4 regions of the Bradyrhizobium sp. USDA 3262 genome follow, and region 3 is predicted to be linked to each of the others. Evidence: predicted binding sites of a transcription regulator. Region 3 holds the regulator's gene; each other region holds the start of a gene.
The links. The regulator PhoB, encoded in region 3, activates phosphate uptake and scavenging genes when phosphate is short. The targets are predictions, from matches to a motif close to TGTCATNNANCTGTCAT.
Positions count from the first base shown of each region.

Region 1: the regulator PhoB is predicted to act here: its motif matches at 3,036-3,052, upstream of ACVWYP_RS05845 (alkaline phosphatase D family protein).
Region 2: the regulator PhoB is predicted to act here: its motif matches at 3,490-3,506, upstream of ACVWYP_RS40240 (esterase-like activity of phytase family protein).
Region 4: the regulator PhoB is predicted to act here: its motif matches at 1,195-1,211, upstream of ACVWYP_RS21985 (acetoacetate decarboxylase).

Region 1 covers NZ_JBSSCT010000001.1:1,251,434-1,256,252, reverse strand. Annotated here, with positions in the region: gene ACVWYP_RS05865 (TAXI family TRAP transporter solute-binding subunit) at 1-444, shown strand, start outside; gene ACVWYP_RS05860 (YkvA family protein) at 520-918, opposite strand; gene ACVWYP_RS05855 (4a-hydroxytetrahydrobiopterin dehydratase) at 1,010-1,315, opposite strand; gene ACVWYP_RS05850 (TAXI family TRAP transporter solute-binding subunit) at 1,527-2,930, shown strand; gene ACVWYP_RS05845 (alkaline phosphatase D family protein) at 3,116-4,678, shown strand.
Region 2 covers NZ_JBSSCT010000001.1:8,497,388-8,502,206, reverse strand. Annotated here, with positions in the region: gene ACVWYP_RS40250 (mucoidy inhibitor MuiA family protein) at 1-856, shown strand, start outside; gene ACVWYP_RS40245 (enoyl-CoA hydratase-related protein) at 1,025-1,861, shown strand; gene ACVWYP_RS40240 (esterase-like activity of phytase family protein) at 2,090-3,442, opposite strand; gene ACVWYP_RS40235 (heme ABC transporter ATP-binding protein) at 3,676-4,467, opposite strand; gene ACVWYP_RS40230 (FecCD family ABC transporter permease) at 4,464-4,819, opposite strand, start outside.
Region 3 covers NZ_JBSSCT010000001.1:2,046,210-2,051,028, forward strand. Annotated here, with positions in the region: gene pstB (phosphate ABC transporter ATP-binding protein PstB) at 1-493, shown strand, start outside; gene phoU (phosphate signaling complex protein PhoU) at 601-1,317, shown strand; gene phoB (phosphate regulon transcriptional regulator PhoB) at 1,464-2,174, shown strand; gene ACVWYP_RS09440 (IS110 family RNA-guided transposase) at 2,254-3,195, opposite strand; gene ACVWYP_RS09445 (GcrA family cell cycle regulator) at 3,543-4,055, opposite strand; gene ACVWYP_RS09450 (aspartate aminotransferase family protein) at 4,543-4,819, shown strand, end outside.
Region 4 covers NZ_JBSSCT010000001.1:4,815,964-4,820,782, forward strand. Annotated here, with positions in the region: gene ACVWYP_RS21980 (patatin-like phospholipase family protein) at 1-1,152, opposite strand, end outside; gene ACVWYP_RS21985 (acetoacetate decarboxylase) at 1,395-2,180, shown strand; gene ACVWYP_RS21990 (transporter) at 2,323-3,342, shown strand; gene ACVWYP_RS21995 (carbohydrate porin) at 3,392-4,708, shown strand; gene ACVWYP_RS22000 (MFS transporter) at 4,736-4,819, opposite strand, start outside.

The DNA of each region.
Region 1 (4,819 bases), 790 kb from region 3:
CTGCCGGCGAGCCTGTCGGCCAAGGACTATCCCAACCTGATTTCGGGCGAGGAGCGCGTTGACACGATCGCCGTTCCTGCCGTGCTTGCGGCCTACAACTGGGCACCGAAGACGGAGCGCTACAACAAGCTGGCCAATTTCGTGGATGCGTTCTTCACAAAATTTCCGACGTTCCAGAATCCGCCGTTCCATCCGAAGTGGCGGGAGGTCTCGCTGTCGGCGCCACTGCCGGGCTGGCAACGCCTGCCGGTAGCCCAGCAATGGCTGGACCGCCACGGCGTCGAAGCTGCCACGCGCACCCGTTTCGATGAATTCCTGAAGCAGAGCCCGGCGGCGACGCGCTTGCAGAGCGACGCCGACAAGGAGGTGCTGTTCAAGCAGTTCCGGGCGTGGGAAGCGGAAAACAACTCTCGTGCCCAACTGCGCGCCGGCGAGAAACGCTAGACTCCTCGGACCCGGATCGGGCGCAGCGAAACCCGCGACCGCTCGATCGATTGGCGAGAAAGACCACGGATTACGCTACGCTTCATCCGGGCTACTTTCCGCGCCCTCCGCTACCCCGCGCTTCAGCGCGGCGCGGGCGGCATCGCGGTGCTCCGGCGTGATGTGGCTTGCCACAATGCGGAGCGCTGTTGCGAGCACTGCGGCGTCATCGGTGAAGCCGAGGATCGGCAGCATGTCGGGCACGAAATCGAACGGCAGGATGAAATAGGCGATCGCCCCGAGCAGCGCCGCCTGCACATGGCGCGGCGTCTGCCGGTCGAACGCGCAGTAATAGGCAGCCAACAGGTCCTCCGCGAAGGGCAGGCTCGCCACCACCTTCTTGAACTTGATCCAGAAACGGCGGCGCACGCTTTCGGGGTCCTGCGCCAGCCGATCGGCAGGCCCAAATCCCACGCCGTGTTCGCTCGATGTCATCGCAAGGTTCCTCGACGCCGCGCCAGTTCGGCGGCGGACGATGCGAATCTGGGGATATCGGCGGACCCGCGCAAGGTTGCGCGCGCCGGGCTCAACTGACCCCAAGCTGCCTTGCGATCGCGTTCATGGCCTTGGCGAGGTCGATGTCGCGCTTGGTCACCCCGCCGACATCGTGGGTCGACAGCACCACCTCGACCGTCTTGTAGACGTTTTTCCACTCGGGGTGATGGTCGCTCTTCTCGGCGACCAGGGCGGCGCGGGCCATGAACCCGAAGGCCTCGTTGAAGTCCTTGAACACGAAAGTCTTGGCGATCGCCTCGCGGCCGGACGTTTCCGACCAGCCGGCCAGTTCCCAAAGGGCGGCCTTCCTTGCCTCCGCTGACAGCCGTTCGACCATGGTAACCTCCCGTTTAACGCCGACTTTAGCCTAACAACCGGCCTCCGGGATGGGATCCACGCCCAAATTAAGGCCGAAATCGCGTCCTATCGCCGCTGGTAACCATGACGGAGTTGTAACATCTGTCCATTCAGTAATTTGCTACACATAGGGGATGTATGCGCGTTGGTAGTTTTGCGAAATTGAGCCCCGACGATTGTTTGCGAGATCGATGACAGACGGCTCCGCCAGCATGTCGCCCAAGCCGCTCCGTTCGGCAAAGCGGCGGCTGATGTTCGTTTTGATCGCGGGCGCGCTGGCCATCATCGGCACGCTGACGGCGGGCTATTATTTCGCCGTGCGTCCGGTGACGCTGCGGATCGCGGTCGGCCCCGCCAACAGCGATGACCTCAAGGTCGTGCAGGCGCTGGCGCAGGCCTTCAACAACCAGCAGCAAACCCAGGTCAAGCTGAGGCCGGTGCAGACCGAGGGCGCCACCGCCAGCGCGCAGACGCTGGCCGACGGCAAGGCCGATCTCGCCATCATCCGCGGCGATCTCGAAGTGCCGAAGAATGCGCAGGCGGTCGCGACCCTGCGCAAGAATGTCGTGGTGATGTGGGTTCCGCCCGCCAAGGGCAAGGTCCGGAAATCGGCGCGGATCACCAAGATCGCGCAGCTTGCCGGCCGCAAGATCGGCGTCGTCGGCCGCACCCCGGCCAATGTCAATTTGCTGAAGCTGATCCTGACGCAATACGGCGTCGACCCGATGAAGGTCGAGATCGTGCAATTCCCGGCCAATGAGGCGGCGGAAGCGATCAAGAACCTCAAGGCCGACGCCTATCTCGCCGTCGGTCCGGCCAACAGCAAGATCACGATCGACGCGATCACGGCATCGGTCCGCGACGGCGGCGAGCCCACCTTCCTTCCGATCGACGCCTCGGAGGCAATCGCGCAGAACCATCCGGCCTATGAGGCCGCGGAAATCCCCGCCGGCTCGCTCGGCTCGGCCGACCGGCCCGACGATGAGGTGAAGACGATCAGCTTCTCGCACCACATCGTTGCGCGGAAGGGCCTGTCGGACTCGACGGTCGCGGCGTTCACGCGGCAATTGTTCGCGATCCGGCAGTCGCTCAAGACCGATTTCCCGCTTGCCGCCAAGATCGAGACGCCGGACACCGACAAGGACGCCACCATTCCGGTGCATCCGGGCGCGGCCGCCTTTGTCGACGGCGAGGAAAAAACCTTCCTCGACCGCTACAGCGACTACATCTGGTGGAGCCTGATGGCGTTCTCGGCGATGGGCTCGGCCGGTGCGTGGTTCGCCGGCTATCTCAAGCAGGACGAGCGCAACACCAACACCTCGCAGCGCGAACGCCTGCTGGAGATGCTCAAAGCCGCACGGCAAAGCGATTCAATCGAGGAACTCGACCAGATGCAGGCGGAGGCCGACGACATCCTGCGCCACACGCTGGACTGTTTCGAGCACGGCGCGATCGAGGAAGGCACGCTGACCGCGTTCAACATCGCGCTCGAGCAGCTTCATAACGCCGTCGCCGACCGCAAGGCCTTGTTGTTCAGCATGCCGCAAAATTTGCAACGGACTGCCACGCAGTTCAGGGCGGCGGGCACGGCGTAGGTTTTCTTATACGCAAGCTCCCTTTATCCGCGCACTCCCTTCGCCTCTCCCGCTTGCGGGAGAGGGAGCCTGACAGACGTGCCCACCTCACGCGACGCCCGCCGATGTAATCTCTCCGTCATTGAATTTTTCTAGGTCTTGGCGCGCCTGCGGCGCATTGTCGCTGTGACCTGAGGAGGCTCCCCATGACGATCCGGTTCTCGCGAAATCTCACCCGCCGACGCTTTCTCTCCACGGCGGCTGCGGCCGGCGCCGGCGTGATCGCGATGCCCTATCTGTCGCGGGCCGCCGACCGCCCGGTGATCACCCATGGCGTGCAGTCCGGCGATGTCGGCGTCGACGGCGGCGTGGTGTGGGCGCGGGCGGACCGGCCGGCGCAGATGATGGTCGAGGTCGCGACCACCGAGTCCTTCAAGGATGCCCATACGCTGCCGCCGATCACGGCGCTGCCGGAGAGCGACTTCACCGCCAAGATGCTGCTGGAGAACCTGCCCTCCGGCCAGGACATCTTTTACCGCGTCCGCTTCCGCGACCTTGCCCATATCGACATCGTCGGCGAGCCGGTGGTCGGCCGCTTCCGCACCGCGCCGGCCGATCGCCGCGACGTCTCGTTCGTCTGGGGCGGCGATGTGGCCGGCCAGGGCTGGGGCATCAATCCCGACGACGGCGGCATGATCACCTTCGCCGCGATGAAGAAGCACGCTCCGGATTTCCTTCTGCACTCCGGCGACACGATCTACGCCGACGGCGTGATCCCTTCAGAGGTGAAGCTTCCCGATGGCAAGATCTGGAAGAACGTCACGATTCCCGAGAAGGCCAAGGTCGCCGAGACGCTCGACGAATACCGGGCCGCCCACAAGTATAACTTCCTCGACGACAACGTCCGCGCCTTCAATGCCGAGGTACCGATCTTCGTGCAGTGGGACGATCACGAGGTGACCAACAACTGGTCGCTGTCGAAACAGCTGCCGGCGGCCTACAAGGAGCGCGACATCAACGTGCTCGCAGCGCGCGCGGCCAAGGCCTTCCACGAGATGTATCCGATGCGCGAGAGCATCGTCGAGCCGGGCCGCGTCTATCGCACGCTGAGCTACGGTCCGCATCTCGACGTCTTCATGCTCGACGAGCGCAGCTATCGCGGCCCCAACGGCCCGAACCTGCAGGAGCAGTACGGCCCCGACGCCTATTTCATCGGCCCGGACCAGATGGCCTGGCTGAAGCGCGCGCTGCTCAACTCGCGCGCCACCTGGAAGGTGATCGCCTCCGACATGCCGCTCTCGCTGATCGTCTATGACGATGCCGCCAACAAGAAGGGCTCGGAAGCCTTTGCGCAGGGCGATGGCGCGGCGCGCGGCCGCGAGCTCGAGATCGCCGATATCCTGCGTTTCATCAAGACCGCGGGTATCGTCAATACGGTGTGGCTGACCGCCGACGTGCATTACGCCGCCGCGCACTACTACAACCCGAACAAGGCCCAGTTCCAGGAGTTCGATCCGTTCTGGGAGTTCGTCTCCGGCCCGCTGCATGCCGGCACCTTCGGTCCGAACGAGCTCGACAACACCTTTGGCCCCGAAGTGAAGTTCATCAAGGCGCCGGGCGAGGCCAACCAGAACCTGCCGCCGTCGGCCGGCATGCAGTTCTTCGGCCACGTCAAGATCGACGGCAAGAGCGGGCAGATGACGGTGAGCCTGCGCGACCGCGTCGACGCCGAGCTGTGGGCGATCACGCTCGATCCGAAGCCAGTCTAGCGCGCGACGCGATTGGGTTGAGATAACGCCGCGAACGAACTGCGCTCCCTCTCCCGCTTGCGGGGAGGGCTATCGCATTTCGTGGCGGTGCCCTCGTGGCCATCCTTCGAGACGCCCGCCTTCGGCGGGCTCCTCAGGATG
Region 2 (4,819 bases), 6.5 Mb from region 3:
CGTCTCCACCGTGCGCGTCGCGCGCGGCGGCAATGCGCCCGATCTCCGTTCGCTGATCGTGCAATATCCGCAGCCGCCGCGGCCGCTGGCGAAGCTCTCGGGAGAGGCCAGCATGCGGGCGCGCGAGGCCCTGGCACCCGCGCCGGCCGCCGACGCGGTTCAGCAATTCCGCTTTGGCGGCGGACGCGCGGACGAACTGGAAGCCACCGCCGAGGTCGGCGCCTTCCAGGCCACCTTCAGGATCCCCGGCCGCGTCAGCGTTGCCGCCAATGAGGGCGCCAAGAGCCTGCGCATCTCGACGGCGACGATCACGCCCGATCTCGTGGTTCGCGCCGTTCCGGTGATCGATCCGACCGCGTTCCTGGAAGCGAGCTTCGTGCAGGCCGACGATGCGCCGCTGCTGCCGGGGCAGGTCTCGATCTACCGCGACGGCATCTTTGTCGGCCGCAGCCGGATGGCCACCGCCGCCAAGGACGAGACCGTGCGGCTCGGTTTCGGCGCCGACGACAAGGTCAAGATCGAACGCACGGTGGTGAAGCGCAACGAGGGCTCCGCGGGCCTGATCGTGACCACGTCGAAGACCGACGAGCGCGCCTTCAAGACTGCGGTGCGCAACGGCCACGACTTCCCGATCAAGGTCGCGATCCAGGATCAGCTCCCGGTCAGCGAGAACGACGATATCGTGGTCGAGATGCTGCCGTCGTCGACGCCTGCGACGACCACCAATCTGCGCGACAAGCGCGGCGTGCTGGAATGGGCGTTCGAGGCCAAGGCCGGCGAAGTCCGTGACATCAATTTCGCCTGGCGGATGCGCTGGCCCAAGGACAAGGGCGTCGTGATGGTGCCGGCGGGCTAGAGCCCGTGCCGGGCTCTAGCGTTGTTGCTTGACGCGTTTTCTTCACGCGAGCCGGAACCCACTTCGCTTGAAAACGCTATGAGGACCTGCGTCATCTGCCGATGACATCTCTCCCGATCTCGGGCATCACTTTGCCAAAGGCAACAAGGCCTGAGATCGGGAGGATCCATGAGCTACCAGCACATCATCATCGATGATCCGCGTCCGCGCGTCCGCCGCATCACGCTGAACCGCCCCGAGAAGCGCAACGCGCTGAACAACCGCCTGCGCGGCGAGATCTTCGAGGTGCTGGAGCAGACCGACCGCGATCCCGGGATTTCGATCTCGATCCTGCGCGGCGCGGGCCCCTGTTTCTCGGCGGGCTACGATCTCTCCGCCGACAACCGCGTCGACCAGCCCTATCATTCGGCATCCGGCCCCGGCCAGTGGTCGCGCCATGTCGTCGAGGGCTGGTTCTCGATCTGGGACCTCGCAAAGCCTGTCATCGCGCAGGTGCACGGCTACTGCCTCGCCGGCGGCACCGAGCTCGCGACCGCCTGCGACGTGGTCTACGTCGCCGACGACGCCCAGATCGGTTATCCGCCGGTGCGGCTGATGAGCCCGCCCGACATGCAGTATCACCCTTGGCTGGTCGGCATGCGCCGCGCCATGGAATTGATGCTCACGGGCGACGCGATGTCCGGCCGCGAGGCCGCCGAATGGGGCTATGCGACCCGGTCGTTTCCGCTCGCCGAACTGGAGGCGAAGACGCTGGATTTCGCCGAGCGCGCGGCCAAGGTGCCGATCGAGCTGCAGCAGCTCAACAAGCGCAGCGTCCACCGCGCGATGGAAATCATGGGCGCCCGCGCCGCGATGCGCGCCGGCACCGAGATCCAGGCGCTGGCCTTCACCACCGAGGCCAGCAAGGCCTACATGGCGGGCTTCCGCCGCGACGGCGGCAGCGTGAAGGCCCAGCTCGACCAGCGCGACACGACGTTCGGGGATTACCGGACGAAGAAGGAGTGAGGATCACGCAAGCCGCGCGCGGAGCTGTATCACCGGCACCCTGAGGAGGCCGCAAAGCGGCCGTCTGGGATGAGCATCACGCTACCCGCATATTCGATGTCATGCCCCGCCTTGAGCGGGGCATCCAGTACGCCGCGGCTTGTCCGTTGAGCTCGGGCGCCTCTGCAATACTGGGTCGCCCGGTCGAGCCGGGCGACGACACTGTTGTGGGTGACGAGAGCAATCGTCTCACTTCGCCTTCAGGAAGTCGCCGACCTGCAGCAGCACGAACTCGTCGTCATCGGCCTTGTTCGGGTCGCGGCTCGAGGAGAACGGCAGGTTGTTGTCGTTGCCGACGATGATGTGGGTCTCGTCGACCCGGTCGACATTCTCGATCGTGAAGAACGGGAAAGTGTAGACGCCATCGTTGAGCGGCTTGCGCGCCTTTTTGTTGGGATCGCGGATCTTCATCAAGTCGATATAGGCGATCTTGCGCACCGGCTTGCCGACATTGGCATCGGACAACTCGATCTTGTAGACGCGCTTGAACTTGGCGAGATCAGGGAAACAGTTCTCGCCGCGCTGGCCTTGCGGGCAAGCCTTGTCGGCAGTGCCTTCGCCATTGTCGCGTTCGATCACGAGGCCCTGGGCCGGATCGATCATGTTGAAGTCGCCGATCGCATTGCCGTTCTGCTCGAACACATACTGCCAGTAGCGTCCGGTGAACTTCTCCGCCGCGACGTCGAATTCCAGGATGCGCGAGGCTTCCTTGCCGTCGACCTTCTCCCAATCCTTCTTGTCGGCATCCCACAGCGGGCCCTCGAGCAGGCCGTAGAGGAACTTGCCGTCCTTCGAGGAAGCAAAACCTTCATAGCCCTTGGAGCGGCGCAGGTTGACGTTGGTGTAGGAGGCGCCGGGCGCGCCGGGTGACTGCACCGCCCAGTGATCCGGCGAGCGCACCGGCTTGCCGTCCGCGACCGTCTCGAACACGGCGAGGATCTTGCCGGTCTTGTCGGCCTTGAGGACGTACGGCCCGAACTCGTCGCCGATCCAGAAAATGTCGTTGATGATCTGGAAGCCTTCGGTGTCGAAATCGGCACCGGTCAAATAGCGCTTGGCTGTGTCCTCATGCACGATGCGGAACGGCACCTTCCTGTCGGGATCGTGCAGGAACACGGTCTCCTGACGCTCGATCTTGCCGCTCGCCCAATCGATCTTGTGCCGGTTCAGGTACAGCATCGAGTCCGCCGAGTTGTAGCGCGAGCCCATGCCGTTGTCGGTGATCACCCAGAACGAGCCGTCGGGCATCACCTTGATGCCGGAATGGCCTTGCAGCGGCTGGCCCTTGAACGGCAGCGACACGCCGGTCGGCCGCTCGTAGGACTTGCCCATCACGGTGCCGATGGCGTCGACGCGCCTGCCGGTGGTGTACTTGCCCGAGGTCTTCAGATCATCAGGGGCGTCGGCGGGCGCGTCGATGAAGCTCTCCGCCGGCATCACGGCATGTCCTGCCAGCGTCGCCGGGAATTCGCCCTCACTCTGCGCGAACGCCGATGTGGCGAGCAGGATCGAGGCGACGGAGCAGAGCAGGGACAGGCGCATGGTTGATCTCCCAAAGGATAAACGATGCGGTGTTCTCCGAGCCGCCTGTTACAGCCGGCTGACAGTTTTGTGAACCGCGGATGTTGCGGCGGGATAAGGCTTGCGGCGTTACGTCGCCTCTCACTCGCAATCCTCATCCTGAGGAGGCCGCGCAGCGGCCGTCTCGAAGGATGCAAGCGACAGCCGGGCCTCGTGGTTCGAGACGCGCGTACCGCGCTCCTCACCACGAGGGTCTAAACGGGCCGCATGGTTTGCGGCAGCAGGAACGGCACGCCGTTTCCGGTGTAGGCGATCGCGGCGTCGATCTCGAAGATCTCGCGTAGCGTCTCGGTCTTCATCGCCGCCGTGCGGTCGCCGTCGACGGCAAGCCGGCCGCGGTGCAGCAGCAGGATGCGGTCGGCGAACCGCATCGCGAGGTTGAGGTCGTGCAGGATCGCGATCACGGCGGTGCCGCGCGCGGCGCGCCGCCGGGCCGTTTCGACCAGGTCGATCTGGTGCCGCAGATCGAGGCTCGAGGTCGGCTCGTCCAGCAGCAACAGTCCGGGTCCATGCAGCGCTTCGCCGCAGGCGAGCTGCACCAGCACGCGGGCGAAATGCGCCCGCTGCTGCTCGCCGCCCGACAGCGTCGGCAATTGCCTGAAACGGAAACGCGCGAGCCCGACCTCGTCGAGCGCCGCCTCGACCAGCGCCCGCGCCACGGCACGCGGGCTTTCGCCGGCGCCCATGCTGACGATTTCCTCGACGGTGAACGGGAAGCTGACGTTGACGTGCTGCGACAGCATCGCGCGGTGCTGCGCCAGCGCGCGTGGTCCGTAAGTTTGCAGGTCGCGCTGCCTGAGCCTGATCGCCCCGCGCGACGGACGCAGGTCGCCCGACAGCATCCGCAGCAGGGTCGATTTGCCGGCGCCGTTGGGACCGACGATCGCGACCATCTCGCCGGCACCGATCTGCAGCGACACCGCATCGACCAGCGTCGTGCCGCCGACCGTCATGGTTGCCGACTGCGCTTCGAGCAGGGCCGTCACAGCGACACCAGCCCGCGCTGCCGCAGCAGCATGGCGAGGAAGAACGGCGCGCCGATCGCCGCCGTCAGGATGCCGATCGGCATTTCCGCGGGCGCCACGATGGTGCGCGCCACCGTGTCGGCGCCGACCAGGAGGATGGCACCGAGCAGTGCGGACGCCGGCAGCAGCAGCCGATGCGCGGGGCCGATCACCAGCCGCAACACATGCGGCACCACGATGCCGACGAAACCGACCACGCCGCAGACCGAGACCGCGACCCCGGTCATCGCCGACACCAGCACGATCGAGATCCGCTTCAACCGTTCGACGTCGACGCCGCTGTGGAACGCCTCGGCCTCGCCGAGCACCAGCA
Region 3 (4,819 bases):
CATGGTGTTCCAGAAGCCGACGCCGTTCCCGATGACGATCTACGAGAACATCGCCTTCGGCATCCGCCTCTACGAGAAGATCTCGAAGTCCGAGATGGACGACCGGGTCGAGAAGGCGCTGCGCGGCGGCGCGCTGTGGAACGAGGTCAAGGACAAGCTGAACGCGTCCGGCCTGTCGCTCTCCGGCGGCCAGCAGCAGCGCCTGTGCATCGCGCGCACCGTGGCGGTGCGCCCCGAGGTGATCCTGTTCGACGAGCCGTGCTCGGCGCTCGACCCGATCTCGACCGCCAAGGTCGAGGAGCTGATCCAGGAGCTCTCCGAGGACTACACGATCGCGATCGTCACCCACAACATGCAGCAGGCGGCGCGCGTCTCCGACAAGACCGCCTTCATGTATCTCGGCGAGCTGATCGAGTTCGACGACACCAACAAGATCTTCACCTCACCGAGCGATCGGCGCACCCAGGACTACATCACCGGCCGGTTCGGTTGACCGGCGCATGATCCGGAAAAGTGGAAACCGGTTTTCCGATCAGGGCATGCTAAAATTCAGGACACGAAACCATGATCCCCGGGATCATGGTTTGAGGGAGACAAGCGATGGCTTCTGAACATACCGCCAAGGCATTCGACAGCGACCTGCAGGAGTTGACCCGCCTGGTCGCCGAGATGGGCGGCCTGGTCGAGCGGATGATTACCGAGTCGGTCGACGCGCTGATCCGTCGCGACGTCGCGCTCGGCAAGCGCGTGGTCGCCGCCGACATCGAGATCGACAATCTGCAGCGCAACATCGAAGAGCGCGCGGTGCTGACGATCGCGCGCCGCCAGCCGATGGCGATCGACCTGCGCGAGATCGTCAGCGCGATGCGCGTCGCCACCGACCTCGAGCGGATCGGCGACCTCGCCAAGAACATGGGCAAGCGTGTCGCGGCGCTGGAGAGCGATTTCCAGCCGCTGAAGCTGATCCGCGGCCTCGAGCACATGACCGACCTCGTGCTGTCGCAGGTCAAGTCGGTGCTCGACGCCTACGCCGCGCACGACCTGCCGGCGGCGATGAACGTCTGGAAGGGCGACGAGGAGGTCGATGCGATCTGCACCTCGCTGTTCCGCGAACTGCTCACCTACATGATGGAAGATCCGCGCAACATCTCGTTCTGCATCCATCTGATGTTCTGCGCCAAGAACATCGAGCGGATCGGCGATCACGCTACCAATATCGCAGAGACCGTGTTCTACATGATCGAGGGCCAGCAGATCACCGACAAGCGCCCGAAGGGGGACATGACCACTTTTGCCACCACGGTGCCGGGCAACTGAAGGCATCATCGGCAAGCGCGAAACCGGCAAGAGTGAAACTGGACGATCCTCGCGACAATTCGTTTCCGCGGGGACTATGCTCAAGGAAGTAAGCGTTTCGGTTTGCGTCTGGGCAACGGATCACCACAGAGAAAGAACTTAAACCGATGAGCGCACGCATTCTGGTAGTCGAAGACGAGGAAGCGCTGACGACGCTGTTGCGCTACAACCTCGATGCGGAAGGCTACGATGTCGAGACGGTGGGGCGCGGCGACGATGCCGACACGAGGCTGAAGGAGCGCGTTCCCGACCTCGTGGTCCTCGACTGGATGCTGCCGGGCCTGTCCGGCATCGAGCTGTGCCGCCGCCTGCGGGCGCGGCCCGAGACCAAGCAGCTTCCGATCATCATGCTGACCGCGCGCGGCGAGGAAAGCGAGCGCGTGCGCGGGCTTGCCACCGGCGCCGACGATTACATCGTCAAGCCGTTCTCGGTGCCGGAGCTGCTGGCGCGGGTGAAGGGCCTCTTGCGCCGCGCGAGCCCGGAGCGGCTTGCAACCGTGCTGACCTATGGCGACATCGAGCTCGACCGCGAGAAGCGCCGCGTGGCGCGCTCGGGCCGCCCGATCGATCTCGGGCCGACCGAGTATCGCCTGCTCGAATTCTTCCTCGAGCATCCCGGCCGCGTGTTCAGCCGCGAGCAACTGCTCGACAGCGTCTGGGGCCGCGACATCTACATCGATGAACGCACCGTCGACGTGCATATCGGCCGCCTGCGCAAGCTGCTCAATCCGGGCCGCGAGCAGGATCCGATCCGCACCGTGCGCGGCGCCGGCTACGCGCTCGACGACCGCTTTGCCAAGGCCGAGCCGCAGCCGTAATGGCCGTTGCGGGATTCATATCCCGTAGCACGGTGTCGTCCCGGCCTAGTGCGCAATTGCGCACGGGAGCCGGCAACTGTTATGTTGGTTTGGTCTGCAGGTACGGCTTTCGGTCTCGCATCATGGCATTGAGGACCGTGAGCAGCTTCCTGGCGACGGCGATGAGGGCGAGTTTGGCTGGTTTTCCCGCCTGTCGCAGTCGTGCATAGAAGGCCTTGAACGGATCTGCTCTGCGAACTGCGTTGAGGGCCGCCATATAGAGGGCGTCACGAACGCGCTTTCGGCCGCCCGCAATCTTGCGCTTGCCGCGGAAGGCGCCGCTGTCGACGTTGAAGGGAGCAAGGCCAGCGAGCGCTGCGAGTTGTTTCGGTCCGACCCGCCCGAGTTCCGGCATCTGCGCGATGAGCTGCATGCAGGCCACGGGACCCACGCCGGGCAGCGAACGCATTAACTTCGCATCGTCCGCGATCTCCGCTTCGGCTTTAATCAATGCGCTGATGTCGGCCTCGATCTCGGCGATCTCGCTGTCGAGGACCTCGATGAGGCGGCCGATGCGTTCGGCCATGGCGCGATCGTCGGCCTCGCTGCGCCGGTTCTTCTCCTGGGCGCGCATGAGGACCAGCTGATCCCGCCGTTTTGCAAGCCTCGCCAAGGCGCCCCGTGCAGGATCGGCGACCTGCTCGGGGGCGGGTTGCATGGCCCGCGCAAAGGCCGCCAGCATCCGCGCATCGATCGGATCGGTCTTGGCGAGTAGGCCGCTGGCCCGTGCAAAGTCGCGGGCACGGGCCGGGTTGATCCGTGCGAACTGGATCCCGGCCTGACGCAGCGCCTCGCGAAGCGCGAGGTCATAGATACCCGTCGCCTCGAAGACCACCAGCGCATCGCATTGCCAACGCGCCACCTGCTGTGTGATGGCCTGTGGCGCGTTGGCAATGCGCCTCGGCACGCCGTCAGCCTCATCAAAGATGTCGAGGTGGTCTTTGGAGATGTCGATTCCGACGTAACGAAGAGCTATGATCACGGTGCCTGTCCCTGTGATGCGAGGTCTGTTGGCGCAGCCTCGTGCAACTGTTCAGGTTGATAGATGGAACGGGCGGGAGACCGAGCCGGCTCACGGCGTCAAGCGCCAAGGACCCAACGGCTTCCCGCCCACCCTCATCCTGACAGACTTCCAAGACACAGGGACCCATACGCCGCGGCCGGCGTAATCGGCACGGGGCCAGACGGCTTTCTAACAACACGCATTAGTGGTTATGGGTCCCGGCTTTCGCCGGGACGACGCCGATGATGTAACGGGCCACGCGCCATAAAAAAATCCCCGCTTTCGCGGGGATTTGTTTTTCAGGTCTTCCGTAGTTTCCCGAGTGCTCACTTGATCTGCGGTTTCGCCGACGGCCGGCGGCGATCGGCGGCGGGCTGGTAGGCGACGCGCGAGTGATGCGCGCAATAGGGCAGGCCGCCGAGCGCCTTGCCGCCGCAGAAGAAGAATTCCGGGCTTGAGGGATCGCCGACCGGCCAGTGACAGGTGGCCTCGTTGAGTTCGAGCAGCGACAGCCGCTGGCTCATCGGCACCACATTGTCGTAGGAGATCGGATCGGGCTCCATCTCGACCTCGAAGGCGTGCGCCAGCGCGGTGTTGCCGCGGGACACCGGGCGCGCCACCCGCATCATGTGCTGGGCGGGGCGGGCCTTGCGCTGCCGCGGCGCGGCCGTGGAGGGGGCCTTGGCGCGGCCGGAGAGGCCGAGCCGATGCACTTTGCCGATCACGGCGTTTCGCGTCACATTGCCAAGTTCCGCCGCGATCTGGCTGGCCGACAGGCCAGACTCCCAGAGTTTCTTCAGCTGCTCGACGCGATCGTCGGACCAGGTCAATACAGTCATCGCATTCTTCCCTTCGCGTAGCGCCGGCCAATCATTGGAGCGGCGCTGCGAGCCAATCTGGACAAATATCCCTGCGGCCAGAATCCCTTAGCCCTCGCCGGGCGCGGTCTTGCGCCCGAACGTTTACGCGCGATACGAAGGCTACTTAGAGGGTCCAGTACTGCCGCACGAGATGTCGTACCCGACAGGCCAAACGCTACAATATGGCGTGACTCTGGCGCAAGAGTCCGCGGCCGTGCGTCCACATGTTCCGATACAGTTAAGCATTGCGATGAGGCTTTTCCACCGCACCGGAATGCTCCGGATTGCGCTCGTTTCGCATTGCAGGAAGGCCACTTCGTGGCGATTGACACCTACCGACCGCAGCATAGAATGTCCGCCACGTGCCGCCCGCAAAGGCGGCCGTTTTGTTTTCCGAAGCTGGCCGTTGCTGCGCTGGCGTCAAGCCCCGCGGCAATTGTCGGCTCAAAAACCGTCAGTGAACGCCATGACCAACGCTGCCACGTCGCATCTGCTCCCCGTCTTCGCCAGGGTCGATCTCGGCTTCGAGCGCGGTGAGGGCGCCTGGCTGATCGCAACCAACGGCGACCGTTATCTCGATTTCACCTCGGGCGTTGCGGTGAACGCGCTCGGGCATGCGCATCCGCATCTGGTCAAGGCGCTGCAGGACCAGGCGACCAAGCTCTGGCACATGTCGAACCTGTTCAAGAGCCCGGACGGCGAGGTGCTGGCCGCGCGGCTGTGCGAGCAGAGCTTTGCCGACT
Region 4 (4,819 bases), 2.8 Mb from region 3:
CCGATGCACGTCGTGGATCACGATGCCCATGCCGTTCTCGGGCATCTTGATCCATTCGCGCCGCTTCAGCGAGCGCTTGGTGTCCTCGTGCCCGCTCACCCAGTGCTCGCGCATCGAGGTGCCGGAGAATTCGTGGTCCTTGGCGTCGCCCTCATAGGCCTTCTGCTGATAGATCAGCTGCAACAGCGTGATGCCGGGCAGCCGGGCGTTCGCCTTCTTGAGCTGGCGCTCCTCGTCCGAGAGCTGATCGTCGGGGATTTTTCCCAGCGCGTTGTGCAGGGCGGTGCGCAGATTGTAGGTCTTGCGATAGACATCGGTGTTGTAGCGGGTGCGCGACGAATACATGATGTCCTTGTGCCGGGCCATCACGTCCTGGATGTCGCGCGGCAGCGCGCCGCGCGCCGAGAACAGGTCGACCTGGAACACCAGCGAGTTCATGTTGTCTTCCTGGTCGAGCAGATGCTGCAGCGGCGTGTTGGAGACGATGCCGCCGTCCCAGAAATGATCGGTGCCGACCTTCACCATCGGCAGCGCCGGCGGCAGCGCACCGCTCGCCATGATGTGCTCGGGAATGATCTCGTCATGGGCATTGTCGAAATAGATGAAGTTGCCGGACAGCACGTTCACCGCGCCGACCGCGAAGCGCATTGTCTTGGAATTGATGCGGTCGAAATCGACCAGCTCGAGCAAGGACTCGCGCAGCGGCGTGGTGTCGTAGTAGCTGGTGGCGGTACGCGCGCCGGCCAGGCTGAACCACGGATTGGTCTGATGCGGGGTGAAGAAGCCGGGCTGCCCGAGCGTCGTCGTCAGCCATGAGCTGGTGAGATTGCGCGCCTTGCGGAAGACGTCGCCGTCCGGCGTGTAGTGCCAGATCTTGCGGCTGGTGATGCGATCCCAGAATGTGTGCAGCCGCTCCAGCCGCTTTTCGGGCGGATTGCCGGCGATGATCGCCGAGTTGATTGCGCCGATCGAGACGCCGCAGACCCAGTCGGGCTCGATGTTGGATTCATGTAGCGCCTGATAGACGCCGGCCTGATAGGCGCCGAGTGCGCCGCCGCCCTGCAGGACCAGGGCCACGCGATCGCAGCCCTCGGGACGCCAGCCCGGCGTCGCGTGATCGATGTCGTCGAAATGCGGGGTTCGCGCGTCCATATCAGACACTCCAAAAATTCGCGGCGAGAATTCAGCGCGCCGATGACGCGGTGATGACAATTGCGGCGCCCACGCTCGGCGGATCCGGCATGCCTGCCTGCATGGTTAGCATTGGCCTCGGAAGCGCGACGCGGGTCACGCAAGCGCAACCGCAGGTCATGCACCTGACGGAAATCCCTCACATCGCTGTCAATCTCGGCCGTTAGCTTCCGGGCGAATTTTTCAAACAGGGGGTTATTGCGATGCGCAGGGAAGATCTGCTCAAGCTTCCGTCGATGCCGGCCGCCGGCCCGAGCTATCCTGCCGGTCCGTATCGCTTCATCGATCGCGAATTCCTTGTCATCACCTATGAGACCGATCCGGAGTTGATCCGCGCCGGCTTGCCCGAGCCGCTGGAGCCGATCGAGCAGGCGATCGTGCATTACGAATGGATCAAGATGCCCGACAGCTCCGGCTTCGGCAGCTACACCGAGTCCGGCCTCGTGATCCCCGCGCGCCTGCATGGCGAAGAGGTCAACTTCGTCTGCCAGATGTATCTCGACGATGATCCGCCGATCGCGGCCGGCCGCGAGATCTGGGGCTTTCCGAAGAAATACGCCCATCCCAAGCTCGAGATCGTCAAGGACACGCTGACCGGCACGCTGGAATATGCTGGCCAGCTCGTCGCGATGGGCACGATGGGCTACAAGCACGAGAGCATGGCGGGTAATGGCGACGTCACGCGCGCCACGCTGTCGAAGACGCAAGTTAATCTGAAGATGATCCCCGGCGTCGACGGCCATCTCGAGGTCTGCCAGCTGGTCGCGATCAACCTGACCGACATCGTCGTCAAGGGCTCCTGGATCGGACCGGGCCGGCTGCATCTTGTGCCCCACGTCAACGCACCGGTCGCCGATTTCCCGGTCAAGCGTGTTGTCGGCGCGCATCACTTCCTCGCCGATCTGACGCTGCCGTTCGGTCGCGTCGTGCACGACTACAACAAGGAGACCGCGGAGGCGGCGGCGCCGACAGGCCTGGCCGCGGAGTAGGGCGGTCGCTGACATAAAACTGTAACAGGCGCGTCCTCCTATGTTGCGACGAAGGGACGCGCTTGCTCAGCGTTGCGCGTGGGCGAGGTCTTGAACATGTCATTTCGCGCGGTTGCGTTATCGATTGCGTTGGGGGCCGGCCATGCTGGCTGATCTGCCTCCCGCTCCGGTCGGGTCGCTGCTGACCCGCGAGGCGGTCCCAGGTCTGGTCTGGGCGTTCCGCCTGCGTCACGACGGCCGCGCCGAGGCGCTTCCGATCGATGCGCCGATCGAGCCGAGCCACGACGGAAGGCTGTGGCTGCACTTCAACCTGACCGACGTCCGCACCCGGGCATGGCTCGCCAATATGCACATCCCGCAGCTCGCGCGGGACCTCTTGCTGTCGAATGACAATTTCCAGCAAATCCACGTCGTCGACAATTGCGTCTACGGCGTGTTCTCCGACCTGGTGCGGGATGTTGAAGCCGCCACCCGCGAGACCGGCTTCCTGCGCTTTGCGATGACCGAACGCCTCCTGGTCAGCGGCCGCCATCAGGCGCTCTGCTCCGCCGATGCGACGCGCCGCGTGCTCGAGGGCGGCCATCGCGTCGGCAGCGTCGCGGCGCTGCTGGAGAAGATCGTTGACGAGATCGCCGACACCATGGACCGCATGGCGGACAAGATCGGCACCGATATCGATGCGATCGAGGAGCGGGTGCTCGCCGAGGATACCGGATCCGAGCTGCGCAAGAATCTGAGCCGGATGCGCCGTACCTGCGTACGCCTGCATCGCCAGCTCGCGGGCTTGCGCGTGCTGTTCCACCGGCTCGAACAGAAGAGCACCGACGATCTCAGTCCGGCGCTGCGGCTGCAGGCCGGCAAGCTCGCGCAGCGGCTCGACGGTCTCGACCACGACATCGTCGAACTGCACGAGCGCAGCCGCCTGCTGGAGGAGGAGCTGCGCTTCAAGCTCGAGGAGGAGAGCAACAAGCACCTCCACGCGTTGTCCGTCGTCACCATGATGCTGCTGCCGCCGACGCTCGTCACCGGCATCTTCGGCATGAACACCAAGGGATTGCCGCTGACCGATGTCGACAGCGGATTTCTGGTCGCCGCAGGCCTGTTGGCCGGGTCGGCGCTGCTGGCCTATCTGCTGATGCGGCGGCTCGGCATCGTCAAATAGCGCGATTCGCACCGCGGCATTCCCGATGTGCAGAGTTCTTTCCCGCGCGATGTTGGTGGCCGCGGCCCTCGCGCTCGGCGCGCCGGTGCATGCGGAGGACAAGCCCGTGGCCGACCGGATTGCGGATACGCGTGCTGCGCTCGAGGAGGCCGGCTACCAGTTCAGCCTGACCTATATTGGGGAGGGGTTTTCCAACGTCTCCGGCGGCGTCAGCAACGGCGCGGCCTATACCGGCCGCCTCGATCTCGGCACCACCATCGACCTCGAGAAGGCGATGGGCTGGAGCCGCGCGACCTTCCACGCCAACATGTACCAGATCCACGGCGACGGGCTGTCGCGGAGCTATGTCGGCAACCTGTTCCTGGTGTCCGGCGTCGAGTCGCTGCCGGCGACGCGGCTTTATGAATTCTGGATCGAGCAGAAGCTGCTCGGCGGCAAACTCTCGGTGCGCGTCGGCCAGCAGGGCTCGGACGTCGAGTTCATCGACAGCCAGTACGACGACATCTTCATCAATTCGGCGCTGGGCTGGCCGGGCATTGTCGGCACCATTCTGCCGGCCGGCGGACCGTCGCCGCCACTTGCCGTGCCCGGCATCCGGTTCAAGGCCAATCTGTCCGACCGCATCACCGCCTATCTGGCGCTGTTCGACGGTTCGGCTTCGCCGCCGCAGGGGACGGACGATCCGCAGATCTTGAACGCCCACGGGCTGAATTTTCGCGTGAACGATCCGCCGTGGTGGATCGGCCAGCTCAAATACAAGTTCGAGATCGGCGAGAGCAGGCTGCCGGCGACCATCACCGGCGGCGCCTGGTATCACATGGGCTCGTTCGCCGACCAGCGCTTCTCGGCCGACGGGCTGTCGCTCGCCGATCCCGACAGCTCCGGCGACACGCGATGGCTGCGGCGGGACAACGGCATCTTCATGGTCTACGAGCAGCTGCTCGCGCGCGCCAGGCCGGACGCAGACAAGGGCGTCGCGTTCTTCATGCGCGCTTCGGTCAGCCCGTCGGACCGCAATCTGATCAGCACCTATGTCGACGGCGGCTTCCTGTTCACCGGCTTCAGCGAGACGTATCCGGACGATCGATTCGGCATCGCCGCGATCTATGCCAGGATTTCGGACGCCGCGCGCGCGCTCGACCGCGACACCCAGATCTTCACGGGTACGCCGTATCCGATCCGCGACTACGAGGCGATCCTCGAGATCACCTACCAGCACGTGGTGAACCCGAATTTCACCATGCAGCCGATGTTTCAATACATCGCCCATCCCGGCGGCGGCGCCGTCGATCCCAACGATCCGACGCAAACGCATCGGATCAAGGACAGCGTGGTGTTCGGGATGCGCACCATCCTGTCGTACTGACCGGCGCTCGTCGCGCAGGCAGCAGCCTCAGGCCGCGACCGGCTTCGGCTCCGCCACCGATTTCGGCTGCGGCCGCGCGATCGCGAGCGCGATCAGCGCGGCAAAGATGCA